DNA from 3 places in the Macrococcus brunensis genome. Region 1 is predicted to be linked to each of the others. Evidence: riboswitches for the same ligand, from Rfam matches in the RefSeq annotation. Region 1 holds a riboswitch; each other region holds the start of a gene.
What was found. Region 1 has a riboswitch for S-adenosylmethionine ahead of MGG13_RS03440 (methionine ABC transporter ATP-binding protein). Riboswitches for the same ligand answer to the same signal wherever they lie in the genome.
Positions count from the first base shown of each region.

Region 1 (5,364 bases):
CTGCCTGAGCAACTGGAAGACAAGCCACGTAAAAACAGTAACTTAATCAGTGAGTTCTAATGAAAAAAGCCGGCATAGCCGGCTTTTATTTTTCGATATGTTCTGCTAAGAATGCTTTAACTTCTTCAGGTGTCTTCGCATTGGCTGAGTGCAGGTGCGCTTGTTTTACGCCATTCTTAAAGATCAAAAGGCTTGGAATGCCCATGACATCATTTTCTGTAGCTGCTTCAGGTACTTGGTCGCGGTTAATTTTATACCATGTAATATCGTGGTACTCATCAACGATTGGATCAATCCAGTAATCCATTCTTGAACAATCCGGGCACCAGTCAGCAAAGAATTTTACGATAATCTGTTCATCCTGGTTAATAATCTCTTCGAATTCTGCATATTGACTTATTGTTCTCATAGTCATGCTCCTTTTTGTATTTGTATTTAGTATATACCATCATCACTCAAAAAATAAACGATGAGCTTAAGAAGCATTTGTTCTATTGTCAAAATATTGGTACTATTGTTTTATCTTACTGTATGGAGGAAGACGATGCTAAAATTTTATCAGTTACCTAATTGTTCAACATGTAGAAAAGCAGCTCAATTTCTTCAGGAGCATGGTGTCAGTTTTGAACCGGTCAATATTGTTGAACTGACACCGACTGCTGCTGAATTCAAGAAGTTGGTTGACGATACAGGTGTTGATGTCGATCAGTTATTCAATCGTCAGGGCGCCAAGTTCCGAGAGCTTGAATTAAAAGAAACATTGGAAACGTTATCACTGGAAGAAAAATTAAATCTGCTTGCATCGGACGGTATGCTTGTTAAAAGACCCCTTGCGACTAACGGGAAGCAGATAACACTTGGATTCAAGGAAGAACAATATCGTCAGATTTGGCTATAAAAAAAGTTGAATAACCCGTCATGCTATGTCATTATTAGAGTGTAATCATTATTAGGAGGGGATTTTTGTGGCAACTATTGAAGGCTTAAAATATTCTAAAGATCACGAATGGGTAAAATCAGAAGGAAACGTAAAAACAATCGGTATTACTGACTTCGCTCAATCAGAACTTGGAGACATCGTATTCGTTGAACTTCCAGAAGTTGGCGATGAAATTTCAGCAGGACAACCTTTCGGTAGCGTTGAATCTGTTAAAACAGTATCTGAATTATACGCTCCACTTAGTGGTAAAGTTGTAGAAGTAAACAGCGAACTTGAAGATTCTCCAGAATTCGTTAACGAATCTCCATACGAAAATGCTTGGATGATCAAAGTTGAGACTGAAAGTGACGATGAATTAAATGAGTTACTTGATCAAGCTCAATATGATGAAATGATTAACGCTTAAATGCTATAATTTCCTTGATAAGATTCTTATCAAGGATTTTTTTTATAATTGCATATGAAAAGGTGATGAGATGTCTGTAATCAGTAAAGTCATAGTTGTGGAAGGCAAGTCTGACAAGAAAAAGTTACAACAAGTTTTATCTGAACCTGTACATATTATTTGCACGAACGGCACGATGGGAATCAGTAAAATGGATGAAATGCTCGATGAACTGACAGGTCATAATGTCTACGTGATGACCGATGCTGATAAAGCTGGAAAGAACATTCGCAGCTGGTTCAAACGTCATTTAAGTGAATGTAAGCATATCTATATCGATCCGACTTATGGTGAAGTCGGCCGCTGTCCTGTTGATTACCTTGCCAAAAAATTAATGAAACATGAGTTTGAAGTGAAAGGTCTGGAAGTAGAAGATGAAAGTCAGCGAGTATTTGCCTTCAGCCCCGTCTGGTGATTATGTGATATTCGGCTACACGCCGCTCTGTGGCACTTGTAAAGTTGCAGAGCGCATGATAGATATCATTCCAGAGCTGATTGAAGTCAATATCATGAAAGTAGATTTAAATTTTGCGGAGTCTCTGGCGCAGAATTATCAGTTGATAAGTGTCCCTGTTCTTCTCATTGTCAAAGATGATGAAGTTGTGGAGACAGTCTACCGATTCGAATCTGTCACAAATATTTATGAAATTATTCGGAAAGTATTGACGATTTAAATATTGTAGTCTAATATGTATAACAATTGAATATAACTCTTATCAAGAGTGGTGGAGGGATGTGCCCTATGAAGCCCGGCAACCGTCTTATGACATGGTGCCAATTCACATAAAGCATGAGCTTTAGAAGATGAGAGACGATGAACTCATTGCGTCTTTCTCTTTACGGGAAAGACGCTTTATTCATTTAAAGGAGGTACGTAAGTGATTACGTTAAATCAAGTAGTTAAGCAGTTTGCAACGAAGAAAGGAACGATTACTGCCGTTGATGATGTCAATCTGACGATCAACGAAGGTGAAATATATGGTGTCATTGGTTTTTCAGGCGCAGGTAAAAGTACGCTAATCCGTATGTTTAATGGTCTTGAAAAACCGACGACAGGTGATGTGGTTGTCGGTGGCGATAACATAGCAGAACTCAGTCCGACTGACCTTAGAAAGAAAAGACAGAAGATCGGTATGATTTTCCAGCATTTCAATCTGCTCTGGTCACGTACTGTATTCGATAATATCTCATTTCCACTTGAAATCGCCGGCGTCTCTAAATCGGAGCGTACGGCACGTGTCAATGAACTGATTCGTATGGTGGGGCTTGAAGGACGTGAAAATGCTTATCCTTCTCAGTTATCAGGTGGACAGAAGCAGCGTGTCGGTATTGCCCGTTCACTTGCGAATAACCCGACTGTCCTGCTCTGTGATGAAGCGACGAGTGCACTCGATCCGCAGACGACAGACGAGATTCTGGATCTGTTAGTCAACATCAATCGCCAGCTCAACCTGACCATTATTCTGATCACGCACGAGATGCAGGTCATCCGTAAAATCTGTCATCAAGTCGCTGTCATGGAAAATGGTCGTGTCGTGGAACAGGGACCTGTCATGCAGGTGTTTGAAAACCCACAATCCAGCGTCACGCAGCGTTTTGTCAAAGACGATCTGAAAGATGCTGAAGTCGAAGCCTCTATCGATGAAATCATGGCGCATTATCCGACAGGTGCAATCCTTCGACTGAAGTTTGTCGGTTCTTCTACGGGGCAGCCGATTGTCAGTCGTATGATCAGAAAATACGATCTGGATGCGAATGTACTTGCAGGGAACATCAAGCATACGCAAAACGGCTCTTTCGGCCATTTGATTGTACATGTTCCTGCACTGACTGCAGACGTCGAGAGAATGTTCGATGAGTTAAAGGTGCATGGTGTAGAAGCGGAGGTGGAAAGACGTGGATAATACAATGATGGACACGCTGAGAGAAATGTTCAGCTTTGAAAATGTGGTCTGGCCGGATGTCTGGGTCGCAGTCTATGAAACTCTTTATATGACGATTATCTCGGCCATCTTTACGTTTGTATTTGGTCTGATTATCGGAACGGCGTTATTCCTTGCGTCACGCAGTAAATCAAAAGGTGCTAAGATTTTCTATAACATCATGGCATTTTTCGTCAACTTGTTCCGGGCGATTCCGTTTATTATCCTGATTCTGCTCCTCATCCCGTTCACAAATGTCCTGATGGGCACGATCAGTGGGGTTAAAGGTGCACTTCCAGCCTTGATCATCGGTGCTGCACCGTTCTATGCTCGTCTTGTTGAAATCGGTATGAAAGAAATCGATAAGGGTGTCATTGAAGCAGCAGAAGCGATGGGCGCAAGCCGCTGGACATTGATCTGGAAAGTACTGCTTCGTGAATCGATGCCTGCACTTATTTCAGGTATCACTGTCACGACGATTTCGCTTGTCGGTGCAACGGCTATCGCCGGCGTCATCGGTGCAGGCGGACTCGGTAACCTTGCTTATTTAGTTGGTTTTACCCGCAGTCAGAATGATGTGATTTTAGTCTCAACTGTCTTTATTCTGCTGATTGTCTTTGCAATACAGTTTATCGGTGACTTCCTTGCGAAGCGCACGGATAAACGTTAAATATAAAAAACAAAGGAGAAAAACGATGAAGAAATTTTTAGTATTTGCACTCACTCTGTTATTCGCTGTTGTTCTGACAGCATGTGGTTCAGACTCAAAGGAAAGTGGTAAAGAAGATAAAACAATTAAAGTAGGCGCTTCACCAGCCCCTCACGCAGAACTGCTTGAACAAGTTAAACCAATCCTTGAAAAAGAAGGCTACAAGCTTGATATCAAGATCATCAACGACTACACAACACCTAACCGCCTGTTAAATGATGGTGAATTAGATGCTAACTTCTTCCAGCACACACCATACTTAGATACTGAAACAAAAGAAAAAGGCTACAAATTAGAATCAGCTGGTAACGTGCACATCGAACCGATGGCTGTATACTCTAAAAAGTATAAATCATTAGACGAATTACCAGATGGCGCTGAAATTTTCGTATCAAACAACCCAGCTGAAGAAGGTCGTTTCTTATCATTCTTCACTAAAGCAGGCTTAATTAAATTAAAAGAAGGAACAGACCCGGTTAAAGCGACATTCAAAGATATCGCTGAAAACAAAAAGAATCTGAAATTCAACAACAAGCAGGCAGCTGAATTCTTACCGAAATCATTTAACAATGGTGAAGGAGATGCGGTCATCATCAACTCTAACTTCGCTCTTGATAACAAACTGAACCCGGTTAAAGATTCTATCGCACTTGAAGATAAAGACTCACCATATGCTAACTTAATCGCTGTACAGAAAGGTCATAAAGACGATGCTAAAATCAAAGCACTTGTCAAAGCCCTTCAATCTGATGACGTTAAGAAATTTATTGATGAGAAATATAAAGGTGCAGTTATTGCTGCAAACTAATAGTTAACACTCAGCCTTGTGCTGAGTGTTTTTTATTTTCAATCACTCCACCACGATTCTCAATGAAATGGTCTCAATCCATTTAACAATCATTCTATTTACGTTATAATAATTGAGTAAATGAATTTAAGAGTCTTTGACTGTAAATTAAAATCATTATAAACTATTAAGAGTTTAAAATAATTATAATTCGTGGAGGGTACACAAATGGCATCAGTATTAGAGATTAAAGATTTACACGTTTCAATCGAAGGAAAAGAGATTTTAAAAGGTGTAAACTTAACAATCAAACAAGGTGAAGTTCACGCTATCATGGGACCAAATGGTACAGGTAAATCAACTCTATCATCAGCGATCATGGGTCATCCAAAATATGAAGTCACTCAAGGCGAAGTCTTACTTGATGGCGAAAATGTTCTTGAAATGGAAGTAGATGAACGTGCGCAGGCAGGTCTTTTCCTTGCGATGCAATATCCATCTGAAATCTCAGGTGTGACAAATGCAGACTTCTTACGTTCAGCGATTAACTCTCGTCGTGAA
Region 1 is NZ_CP092179.1:636,158-641,521, forward strand. Features, by position in the region: gene MGG13_RS03410 (nitroreductase family protein) at 1-60, shown strand, start outside; gene MGG13_RS03415 (thioredoxin family protein) at 86-409, opposite strand; gene MGG13_RS03420 (Spx/MgsR family RNA polymerase-binding regulatory protein) at 545-898, shown strand; gene gcvH (glycine cleavage system protein GcvH) at 966-1,346, shown strand; gene MGG13_RS03430 (toprim domain-containing protein) at 1,417-1,800, shown strand; gene MGG13_RS03435 (thioredoxin family protein) at 1,760-2,059, shown strand; SAM riboswitch class I at 2,096-2,196, shown strand; gene MGG13_RS03440 (methionine ABC transporter ATP-binding protein) at 2,264-3,289, shown strand; gene MGG13_RS03445 (methionine ABC transporter permease) at 3,282-3,977, shown strand; gene MGG13_RS03450 (MetQ/NlpA family ABC transporter substrate-binding protein) at 4,003-4,824, shown strand; gene sufC (Fe-S cluster assembly ATPase SufC) at 5,032-5,364, shown strand, end outside.

Region 2 (5,364 bases), 580 kb from region 1:
CCATAAAAACCTGTCATAAATGTATCGAAATTAAAGCCAGTCACTAATACGACTAAAAATAAAAAAAGCGGAATCATTTTAGCGATAGTCACAATCATATTGATTAACATTGTATTCTTGACTCCTCTTGAAATGAGCAGAAAGACACACCATAATAATAACGAAGCTACTATTATACTCGGTCATCAGCAATGTGCCATATGCGACATTGCCGAGTAACGCACTAAACTAGTAACCCCAGGCAGAATTGAATCCCATATAATCACCGAAACCTGCTTGTGCGTAACTATAGATGCCGCCGTCAAGTTTCGGTCTGACACTCGTTAAATTCTGAAAGCTGAGCCCTAGTGCTATCATGCCAACTCCTGTGATCAGCCAGCCGATGAGGATAGCTAGTCCGCCTGCTTCAGTACCCATATCACTGATCAGGTTAAAAGCACCACCGCCGATCATCGTTCCCACCACCATCGCAACGAGCGCCAATAAACTTAATTTCCTATCATTCGCTTTACCCAAATCTCTCCACCTCGATTAATCAAATACAGTCCTATTACTCTTCTTATGAGTAAAAATTTTTATCGACTTCTACCTTTACCCATTTAAACGGCCAAATAGCATTAAAATTCAAATAGATACCCCCAATCAGTAGATTGGAGGTATCTATCAATCATTTTTTTGATGCTGAATGACTTTCACATCTTTGTTATCAGCAATTTCTTTAGCACGCTTTGCCGCTTCCTGTTTTGTATCATGCGTTGAATCTGCGCGTTGAGCACCCTGTGTCTTCACGTGCCACTTATTATCTTCAAAGTAGACTTCAACGTCCTTGTCCATCAGCTCTGGATGTGCTGAATCATCTTTTTTGTGCTGCGTGATTTTCTTGTTCTTCAGTTCATGCAATTCTTCTGTTGAGGCCGCTTTATACCAGTCTTTCGCCTGTTTTGTCGCAATAGGAATCAAATCTTCTTCCTTATAGCCATCTGTCAGCATCGCATTTCCGATATCGATGGCCTTCTTCCGTTCAAGTTCATCAAAGTTCTTCCAGCTGTTCGGGTAGTCATTCATTGTCCACATCATCATCACTCCCATTTCAATTGTTACTCTTTCCATAACCTTTTTGAGGAGATATTAATCTTCTATTAATGAGAAACTTAACCTTTATGACCGGCGATGAGTCCTTTTCGCAGTTTAATAGTGCCGCTATTCGTTAAGGACGACGCTCGTATGACGATGTCTTTACCATACTTACGACGGAGCTGGTCAAGATAATCTTCTACAATCTCCCGTTTCATGTCTTCCGGTGCTTCAAAGAGACTCATCTGTCTGATTCGACTATCACGCAGATTGCTGAAAGAAACACTTACTGTCCTGAAAAGGCGGTTTATCTCTGCATATTCTTCTAAGTACCGCCAGATCAGGTTAACAATCTGCATAGTCGCTGTGAAATAATCCTTCTTAGTGAACTGTTTATGGATTCCCCCACCATCTGCATAGCCTACAGTAAAGGCAATCGTCGTCGGATACAGATTCTTCTCTCTGACGCGGTAAAACACCTCATCTATCTGTTCACTGATGACCGTCTTCAGTTCATGAAACTGATAATCACGCATCAGAATCTGTGACTTACCGTATGATTTGCCTTTGATGACATGCGGTTTGCGAATCACACTTTCATCTATTCCATTGGCATGCAAGTGCAGATCGACGCCGATAATACCGAAGTCACGCTTTAAATATTCAACTGGATAATGGGCTAGATCACCGATACTGAAGATGCCTTTCTTGTTCAGCTTCTTCTCCGTCCGATTATTAATGCCCCACATCTCAGTCAGTGGTTCGATATCCCACAGTTTACGGGGGACATCGTGATAACGCCATTCAGCGACACCTTCTGTCGTCCGTTTTGCTTCTAAGTCCATGGACAGCTTGGCAAGCAGAGGGTTTGAGCCGATACCTATCGTGCTGACAATCTGCGTCTGATTGTAGATTTCCTGCTGCAGTATACGTGCCATCTGATAAGGTGACCGGGCAAACAGATGATAGGAATCCGTGATATCCATAAAGAATTCGTCGATACTATACTGATGGAAATCTTCGGGCGCTACATATTGCAGCGCAATCGCTGAAATCTCGCTCGATACTTGAATATATTTAAGCATAGAGGGGTTAATGATATAAATATCTGAACGATGCGGAATTTCAAATAATCTTGATCCAGTTTTTATACCTAATGTTTTTAAAGGCGGTGTTGCAGCCAGTACAACAGAACCTTGACGTTTCGTATCTCCGACAACAGCGAGTTTAGTCGTCAGCGGATTCAGTCCTTTTTCGATACACGAGACCGATGCAAAGAAGCTTTTAAGGTCAACACAAAGTACATCACGAGAACTACATTGATAATAGTCATACATTCTCCCACCTCATTTATATATCAAGTGTATACGAGAACATACGTTCGTGTAAAGTAGTGAGAAGGACTCTTACTTTAATAAAATAATTCACTTAAAACGGCTTTAGTGATAGAGCGCTTTTGTTTCGGCAAGTCTATTCAGCAGTTCCTCTATCTCCTCATCACTGATAGCAAGAGAAATCCGAATATACTGATCACCATTTGAACCAAATGGCAAGCCCGGTGTCGTCAATATAGACTGTTTCTTCAGCAGGTCATCTACATATGCTTCGCTGTTATAACCATCCGGGATTTTAAGCCATAGGAAAATACCGCCCTGCATCGGCTCAAACGGAATACCTGCCTCAGTCAGGAAGCTTGTCACTTTATCTCTACGCTTTCTGAAGATGGCGTTCTGCGTCTCTAGGAAAGGTTCTCCCAGTGCCAGTGCACTGACCGCTGCTTCCTGGACGACCCCCCACATCCCGACTTGTGTATGGTCCTGATAATAATTGAGTGCGCCGACGATATCCTTATTACCTACCGCAAAACCAATCCGCACCCCTGACATATTAAAGCCTTTAGAGAGTGAATAAATTTCCACTGCCACTTCTTTTGCACCTTCTGACTGCAGGATACTTGGATTTTTAGCGTCGAATCCGAACGCTGCATAGGCAAAGTCATGCACAATCTGTATCTTCGTCCCTCTGAAGCGCTCGATAATCTCATCGAACCCTGCACGTGTCGCGACCGCTCCTGTCGGATTGCTTGGATAATTGAGATAGATGAGTCGAGTCTTGTCTAATACCGCGGAATCAAGTGCATCAAAATTCGGCCAGTAACGATTGGCCGGCAGTAGTGGCAGCTCATAAACTGTACCACGTGCAAGCTTCACACCTGCAAGATAGTCCGTATAACCTGGGTTCGGCAGCAATACACCTTCTCCCGGTTCAATGACACAAAGAGGCAGGTTGACCAGTCCGTTCTTCGTCCCATAAAGAATACAGATTTCCTCGTCTTTATCCAGCTCAACACCATAAGTCTCCAGATAGAATTGCTGAATCGCTTCTTTTAGGACTTCCTTACCCCGGAACACGCCATATTTATTATTAGCAGGCTCCTGCACTGCTGACTGAATTGCTTCCAGCACTTCCGCCGGCACTTTCTGGTCAGGTATACCGACTGCTGTATTAATGAGGGGGTTAGTCCCGATTTCGAGCTTTCTGCCCATCGTCTTGCCGAAATAACTTTCGGGTATCGAATCCAGTAATCTAGAACGCATGCTCTCTCTCCTTCTTATCTCTAAAAATTAAAAACGTCATTACTTCAGCAGTAATGACGTTAAAAGATCACTTATCTGCCAAGCTTCTGCTTGATGGATTTAGCACAGTGCTCACAGAGCCTGCTGCTGAGACTTCATAGGGCCAGTTCCCTCCATCTCTCTGGATAAGACATATTTAAATGATTGTTATCAATATAGTATTAAAACAGGAGGTTGTCAAACCGGTTTCCGCTCCAACACTGTCTCTTTATAAGTGAAGTTCAGTTTCCTTTTCCAGTCGAGGCGCCTGCAGCTTAATAATCTGCCAGAAAATGACGATCATTATCAGCTGTGCCATACTTTTCTTTTGACTACTAGCTTGATTAATCATCAATAATCATTTGCATAAAAAGAAGACAACCATGGTCTTTCCTTGCTCGATATTCATTATTTTTCATCGTTCAGATAAGTTAATACAGCTGTGCCTACTGCTTTAGCTGCAACCATCATCGATTTTTCACTGATGTTGAATTTAGGATGATGGTGCGGGAAGATTTCCCCGTCTTCTGGTGCAGCGCCTGAGTAAATAAAGGTACTTGGAAGTTCTTTAGCATAGTATGCAAAGTCTTCTGACGGGGGTTGTGGTTCTGTCTGCTCAATTTGTACATCAGAGTGATCTTTAATGGCATTGACCACATACTCTGTGAATGCTGGATCATTATATAGCGCTGGGTAGTCATCATTATATTCCAATTCACATGTGACACCGTACATGGCTTCAAGCCCTGATGAGAGACGTTTAATTTCTTTTTCGATAGTTGCTTTTGTCTCTTCAGTCAATCCACGGACGTCTCCTTCAAGTTCAACAGCATCTTTGATCACATTGAACGGGCCTTTCCCATCGAATGAACCAATAGTCACAACACCTGTTTCAAACGGGCTGAGTCTTCTTGATACGACTGTCTGCACAGCAGTGACGAAAGCGCTCCCTGCTACAATTGCATCATTCGCCATATGCGGAGATGAGCCGTGACCACCTTTACCTTTGATCTTCAGTTTGAAGAAGGCACGTCCCGTCTGCACAAACCCAGGATAATAGTACATTTTACCTGTTTCCATCGTACTCATGACGTGGACACCGATCACGTTATCAACGCCCTCAAGTACGCCGTCCTTAATCATTGTCTGTGCCCCACCTGGCGGAACTTCTTCAGCTGGCTGATGAATAACGACAATCTTACCGCTGAAGCTATCTTTCATTTCGATCAATGTATCTGCAAGTATCAGCATATAAGCTGTGTGCGCGTCGTGACCACACGCGTGCATGACACCTTTATTTTTAGAAGCATAAGGCAGACCGGTTTCTTCTTCGATTGGCAATGCATCAAAATCTGCACGAATCGCAATTGTTTTACCTGGTTTACCAGAGTCAATAGTCACTTTAACCCCATTCGCGCCGACATTTGTCTCGACTTCAGCATCTTTTCCTTCGTAGAAATCCGCAATATATTTCGGCGTTTCTTTTTCTTCGAAAGATAATTCTGGATTTTCATGTAAATGACGTCTGATGGCAATCATCTGTTCTTCTTTACTTTCAAGTGTTTTGATTAACTGATTGTACACGCCTATTCACTCCTTACGAAATCATTTTATTTCAATAATGTCCCCTTCTTTATTTTTTGTAAATATACGCTCTTTAACTGCCTTTCATATC
Region 2 is NZ_CP092179.1:60,469-65,832, reverse strand. Features, by position in the region: partial or broken gene MGG13_RS00325 (basic amino acid/polyamine antiporter) at 1-468, opposite strand, end outside; gene MGG13_RS00320 (DUF2188 domain-containing protein) at 664-1,077, opposite strand; gene MGG13_RS00315 (Y-family DNA polymerase) at 1,152-2,411, opposite strand; gene MGG13_RS00310 (aminotransferase class I/II-fold pyridoxal phosphate-dependent enzyme) at 2,514-3,671, opposite strand; SAM riboswitch class I at 3,740-3,842, opposite strand; gene MGG13_RS00305 (M20 family metallopeptidase) at 4,098-5,273, opposite strand.
Region 2: it holds a riboswitch for S-adenosylmethionine, as region 1 does, so the genes downstream of both, MGG13_RS00310 (aminotransferase class I/II-fold pyridoxal phosphate-dependent enzyme) here and MGG13_RS03440 (methionine ABC transporter ATP-binding protein) in region 1, are expected to answer to the same signal.

Region 3 (5,364 bases), 180 kb from region 1:
GAGGCTGATAATTCGTCTCCTGGTTTTTAGTCATTACCTATATTCACCAGCGCGAATGGATAGACATGAGCTGCGCCTTGGTCCAGTAACAGACTCGCGGCAACAGTCATCGTCCAGCGTGAATCAACCAGGTCATCCATCAGCAGCACGTTCTTCCCTTGAACTGCTTCTGTCTGACTCACTTTAAGTGTCTCCCGCACGTTATTCTCCTGCATCATCGAGTTATGCATCTCTTTCTGCGGCATACCTTGAGCTGTCTTCTCCAGTGCTTCGCTATAAGTTATCCCCAGATTATCTGCAACCTTTCTGCCAAGTTCAGGGATAAGAGTGGGTCTTCTTAAACTCGGCACGCCAGTTATCACTTCGATATCATTTGCAGCAATATGCTCTTTCAGAAAGTGAGTCACAGTCGTCACGGTCTTGTCTGAGAAATGACCTTGCTCTCGCTCCAGCATAAACCGCCTGCCGATAGGAGAGTAGGCATCAACAGTATAAGTCCAGCCGAGTTCGTATACGAGTGCGTCGTCAACCTTCTTATTGTTCGACCAGCGTTTACGCGGTGTGATGACACCGTGCAGCTTGTTCTTAAATTCCTTCGCCTGCTCAAGATAAGGATTGTCGTCCTCCAGTGTAATGAACTGCCTGTTACGACAATGCGCACAGATGCCGCAGCGTTCCTTTGTATCAGGCGCGTCCAGTTCGTCCGCAATAAACTTCATATAGCAGCCGTCATAATTGATGAATGCTTTCAGGTTATCCAGTTCAGCAAGACGAGTCTCATTCAGCTGCTTTTGAATCCGCGCGTTGCCCGCCGCATCAAAATGGTGCTTCGGATGGACGTAGTACTTACTTTTCTCCATATAGATATAGTTATGGACATAGAGATACTTCAGTACAGAAGCGAGTTTTGTGACGTTCAGATTGAAATGCTGCAGAATCTCATTCCGTTTCAGTCCATCTGCGCTGTCACCGATCACCTGCAGAATCTGCTGCAGCAGCTCCGGATCCTTGTTCGCGCCTTCAATAAATGACTTGATGATCTCTTCGTCCTCCTCCCCGTGCAGCAGAATCGCTAAGGCAGGAGAACCATCACGCCCGGCACGGCCGATCTGCTGATAGTAGGCGATCAGGTTCTGCGGCAGCTGGAAATGAATGACGAAACCGATATCGGATTTGTCATAACCCATGCCGAGCTTGACAGTAGAGACAATAACGCGTGTCATGCCAGTATGGAATCCTTCGAGTATGTCTTCAGTCATATCTTCACCAGACGCATCCTGCAAACCCGAATAATAAGCAGTAACAGAGATACCTTGTAGCGACAGGAAATAGGCAACAGAGTCACATTCCTTCTTCGTCAGGCAGTAGATGATGCCCTGTTTCTTGCTCAGGAATGGATGTCGCGTCAAAGCATCCGTGATAAAAGCCAGCCGTTCAACCTTACTCTGTGCCGCGTTGACCTGAATGGAAATATTGTCACGAATCAAGTCGCCACGGAAGACCTGTAAGTCATCACCTAACTGATCCTTGATATCCTGAATCACCCGGTCATTCGCAGTCGCTGTCGTCCCGAGAATCGCGATGTGATCAGGGAACGACTGCAGCAGATAGACGATACGCTGATAGTCAGGTCTGAAATCATGACCCCAGTCAGAAATCGAATGTGCTTCATCCACCACGACCATCTCAATGTTATTCACTTCACTGAGATGCTCTACAAACTCTGGATTTGACAGCTTCTCAGGCGAGACAATAATCGCATCTACTTCGTTTAGCGACGCATAGATCATCTCCCAGTCATCGCGGTTGTTGCTGTTGATGGTCACGACATTGAGACCGAGCTTTTTCGCTGCCTCAATCTGATTGTGCATCAAGGCAAGAAGCGGACTGATAATAATCGTCGGACCCGCACCACGTTCCCGCAGTATCTTCGTCGCAATGAAGTAGACAATAGACTTACCCCAGCCCGTCTTCTGAATGACCAGCGTCTTCTGCTTATTCACGACAGCTGTAATGGCCTCAAGCTGACCGTTGCGAAACTCACTGTCAGGACCATATGTCTCTTTTAAAATCTGGATAGCGCGTTCTGAAACGTTCATGGAAAAACCTCCTTAGTTAATCTCATTTATTGTAACAAGAGCAGAACTAAAAGTATAAGAGTCTGAAGTTGAGTGAAAAAACTGAAAATAATAAAAATATGATTGACCGACTATAAGTCTGATGATATGCTATGTATCAATTAAATAACTTATAAAGAGAGATGGAGGGAATTGGCCCTTTGAAGTCTCAGCAACCGGCATTTGCACGGTGCTAAATCCAACAGGTTCTGCCTGAAATATGAGTGTATACTTTTATACCCCTCTTTTTCAGAGGGGTATTTTTTTATGGGGGGAAGAAAAATGAGTAATGAGTTCAAAAGAGGGTTAGAGAAGCGTCATGTCATGATGTTAAGTTTCGGTGGTGTAATTGGAACGGGTTTATTTCTAAGTACAGGATATACTTTGCAGCAAGCAGGACCGATAGGAACAGTTATTAGCTATATAATAGGTGCCCTGCTCGTCTATATTGTGATGAAATGTATGGGTGCATTAGCTGTAGAACATCCAGATGTAGGGGGATTCCATACATATGCAAACATCTATATTCATCCATCAATCGGGCATGTGGTCGCATGGAGCTACTGGTTATGCTGGACTATCGCACTCGGATCTGAAGTCACTGCGGGAGGGATTCTTTTTCAGAAGTGGTTTCCTCAATTTCCAGTCTGGTTATTTAGTTTGATTTTTATAGTAGTTATTGTAGGTATTAATTTTACGACTAGTAGAACTTATGGAGAAACAGAATTTTGGTTATCTTTAGTAAAAGTGCTTGCGATTGTCGTTTTCATTATTGTTGGATTGCTTATTATCTTTAACTTAATACCATCAAAACTGGAGCCAGTCATAGACGGCGAAAAGTTACTCAAGATTCCTCATGGTCTATTCGGGATCTTTACGACTATGCTAGCAGTCAATTATGCTTTTAGTGGTACAGAACTGATTGCCATTGCTGCAGGAGAGACTAAGAATCCTCAAAAAGTCATCCCGAAAACAATAAGTGCAACGGTATGGCGTTTAGCAGTTTTATTTATTGGAACTATTATCATCATGGTTCTGTTGCTGCCGATTGACAAAGTGAGCTTACTTGAAAGTCCTTTTGTATCCATATTGGATAGCATAGGTATACCTTTTGCAGGAGATATCATGAACTTTGTTATATTGACGGCTTTATTGTCAGCGGCAAACTCAGGCCTTTATGCTTCAAGTCGTATGCTTTGGAGTTTATCCGAGCGTGACAATATTATTCCTATAGCACGAAAACTGAATAAAAAGGGTATGCCGATCAATGCGACAATTATCAGTTTAGCAGGTGCCCTCTTAAGTTTATTATCCAGTGTGATTGCGCCTTCTACGGTTTATTTAGCCCTTGTATCCATTGCAGGGTTTGCAGTCGTTGTTGTATGGATGAGCATATGTGCTGCAAGGTACAATCAACTGCGTAAAAAGCAGGAAACTCACAAAAAAGCCTATATATTGCCGATTGCCGGGTTTCTATTATGTTTGATTTCAACTATTGGTGTCCTGTTTGATCCAAATCAGAGATTAGCCACATTAATAGGATTGCCATTCTGCATTCTTGTAGGATTACTTCATTATTTCATTAAGAAAAAAGGAGGAGAAATTCATGCAGTTACAAGATAAATTAGGACAGGAAATCATTTTATTAGATGGAGGATTCGGCACAACCGTTGAGCAGTTCGGTTATGATGTTAATCATCCTTTGTGGTCTTCAAATTTAATAGAATCAAATCCGGAAGCTGTCTACCAAGTGCATCAGGCATTTGTTGATGCAGGTGCAGAAATCATTTTAACTAACACTTATCAGGCGGCTATACAGTCATTTATTAATATGGGATTAAACTATCAAGATGCAAGAAACTATTTAAAGAAAGCAGTAGAGATTGCCAGACGAGCAGCTAAAGAGAATACGATTATTGCAGGCTCGTTAGGACCATATGGAGCAATGCTGGGTAACGGCGCTGAATATACTGGCGACTATATTATCTCCGAGCAAGATTACATCGACTATCATAAAGAGCGCTTAGATATACTGATTGAAGCCGGAATCAGCGTATTTGCATTTGAAACCATTCCTAATCTTGAAGAAATCAAAGCAGTAAAGAAATTGCTTGAGGAATATGAAGAAATAGAAGCATGGCTATCAGTAACGCTGAATGACAGTACACACCTGTCAGATGGTACACAGCTTGATGAGGTTATTGAAACTGTGAATGCTATTCCAAATGTACTTGCATTCGGAATCAATTGCACAAGCATTAAAGTGATAGATGAAGCAGTAGATAAATTAATCAAGCAAAGTTCTAAAGATATTATTCTTTATCCGAATGGTGGCAGAAAGTATGATGCCAGCAACAAAGTATGGATTGGGGATGAAGAACAGTCACTACTTGAAGCGGCTGTCAGATGGAAAGATAAAGGCGTCAAGTTTATAGGAGGATGTTGTCAGGTAGGACCGGACGATATCAAAGAGTTAAAAGCATCTTTATAACAAGTTAGAAACACACTTCTATTTATTAGAAGTGTGTTTCTATTTCATAGAAATAATATGATATAATGAGCTTGATTCTAAATGTTATAAAATGACATAAAAGGAGATAATGACATGTTGAAACTAATCAGCAAACTTTTTTCTAGAAAGAAAGAAGAGAAACAAACACAATGGCCACCGAAGCATGCGCAGAAGTTAACTGCAGAAGAAATACAGGAGAAAATCGACGAAAATAAAAGTGATGAAAACCAAATAGTGCTAGGCGGTACTCATTCAGTTTAAAAGAGAATGGAAACAAGAATCAAACGAAGACAATATCGTTTGATTTTTTTATGCAATGAACTTGAATTAAAAGTAGTTAATAAGGGAACAATACTAGAGAATATCAATTCTATGAAAAGGGGCGAGCTTATGGAATTCAATATACCGAGTAAAGACTATGAAATAGCTGTCGCATCTGCACAGGAGAAAAGTGCGCTGAATGCAAAGATATCAGAAACAGCCATGCACACTATCATGCAGCAGGGTTTACCTGAAGAAGAGGATAGATACGCGATTGGACTTTATCACGAGAAAGATCCGGACAACTATCATTTCGTGTCAGAGATTTTCTACGGAGAAAACGGTAGAGTGATCGGGATGAATACGGTACCTGAAGATGAATATGATCTTAATCTTAATATGACGATAGATGAATGTATCGATCTCGCGGTTATTCTTATTCTGGAATTTGATGACCCATTAGTGGACCGCATT
Region 3 is NZ_CP092179.1:451,948-457,311, forward strand. Features, by position in the region: gene MGG13_RS02455 (RecQ family ATP-dependent DNA helicase) at 27-2,099, opposite strand; SAM riboswitch class I at 2,246-2,344, shown strand; gene MGG13_RS02460 (amino acid permease) at 2,385-3,740, shown strand; gene mmuM (homocysteine S-methyltransferase) at 3,724-4,608, shown strand; gene MGG13_RS02470 (hypothetical protein) at 4,723-4,890, shown strand; gene MGG13_RS02475 (hypothetical protein) at 5,020-5,364, shown strand, end outside.
Region 3: it holds a riboswitch for S-adenosylmethionine, as region 1 does, so the genes downstream of both, MGG13_RS02460 (amino acid permease) here and MGG13_RS03440 (methionine ABC transporter ATP-binding protein) in region 1, are expected to answer to the same signal.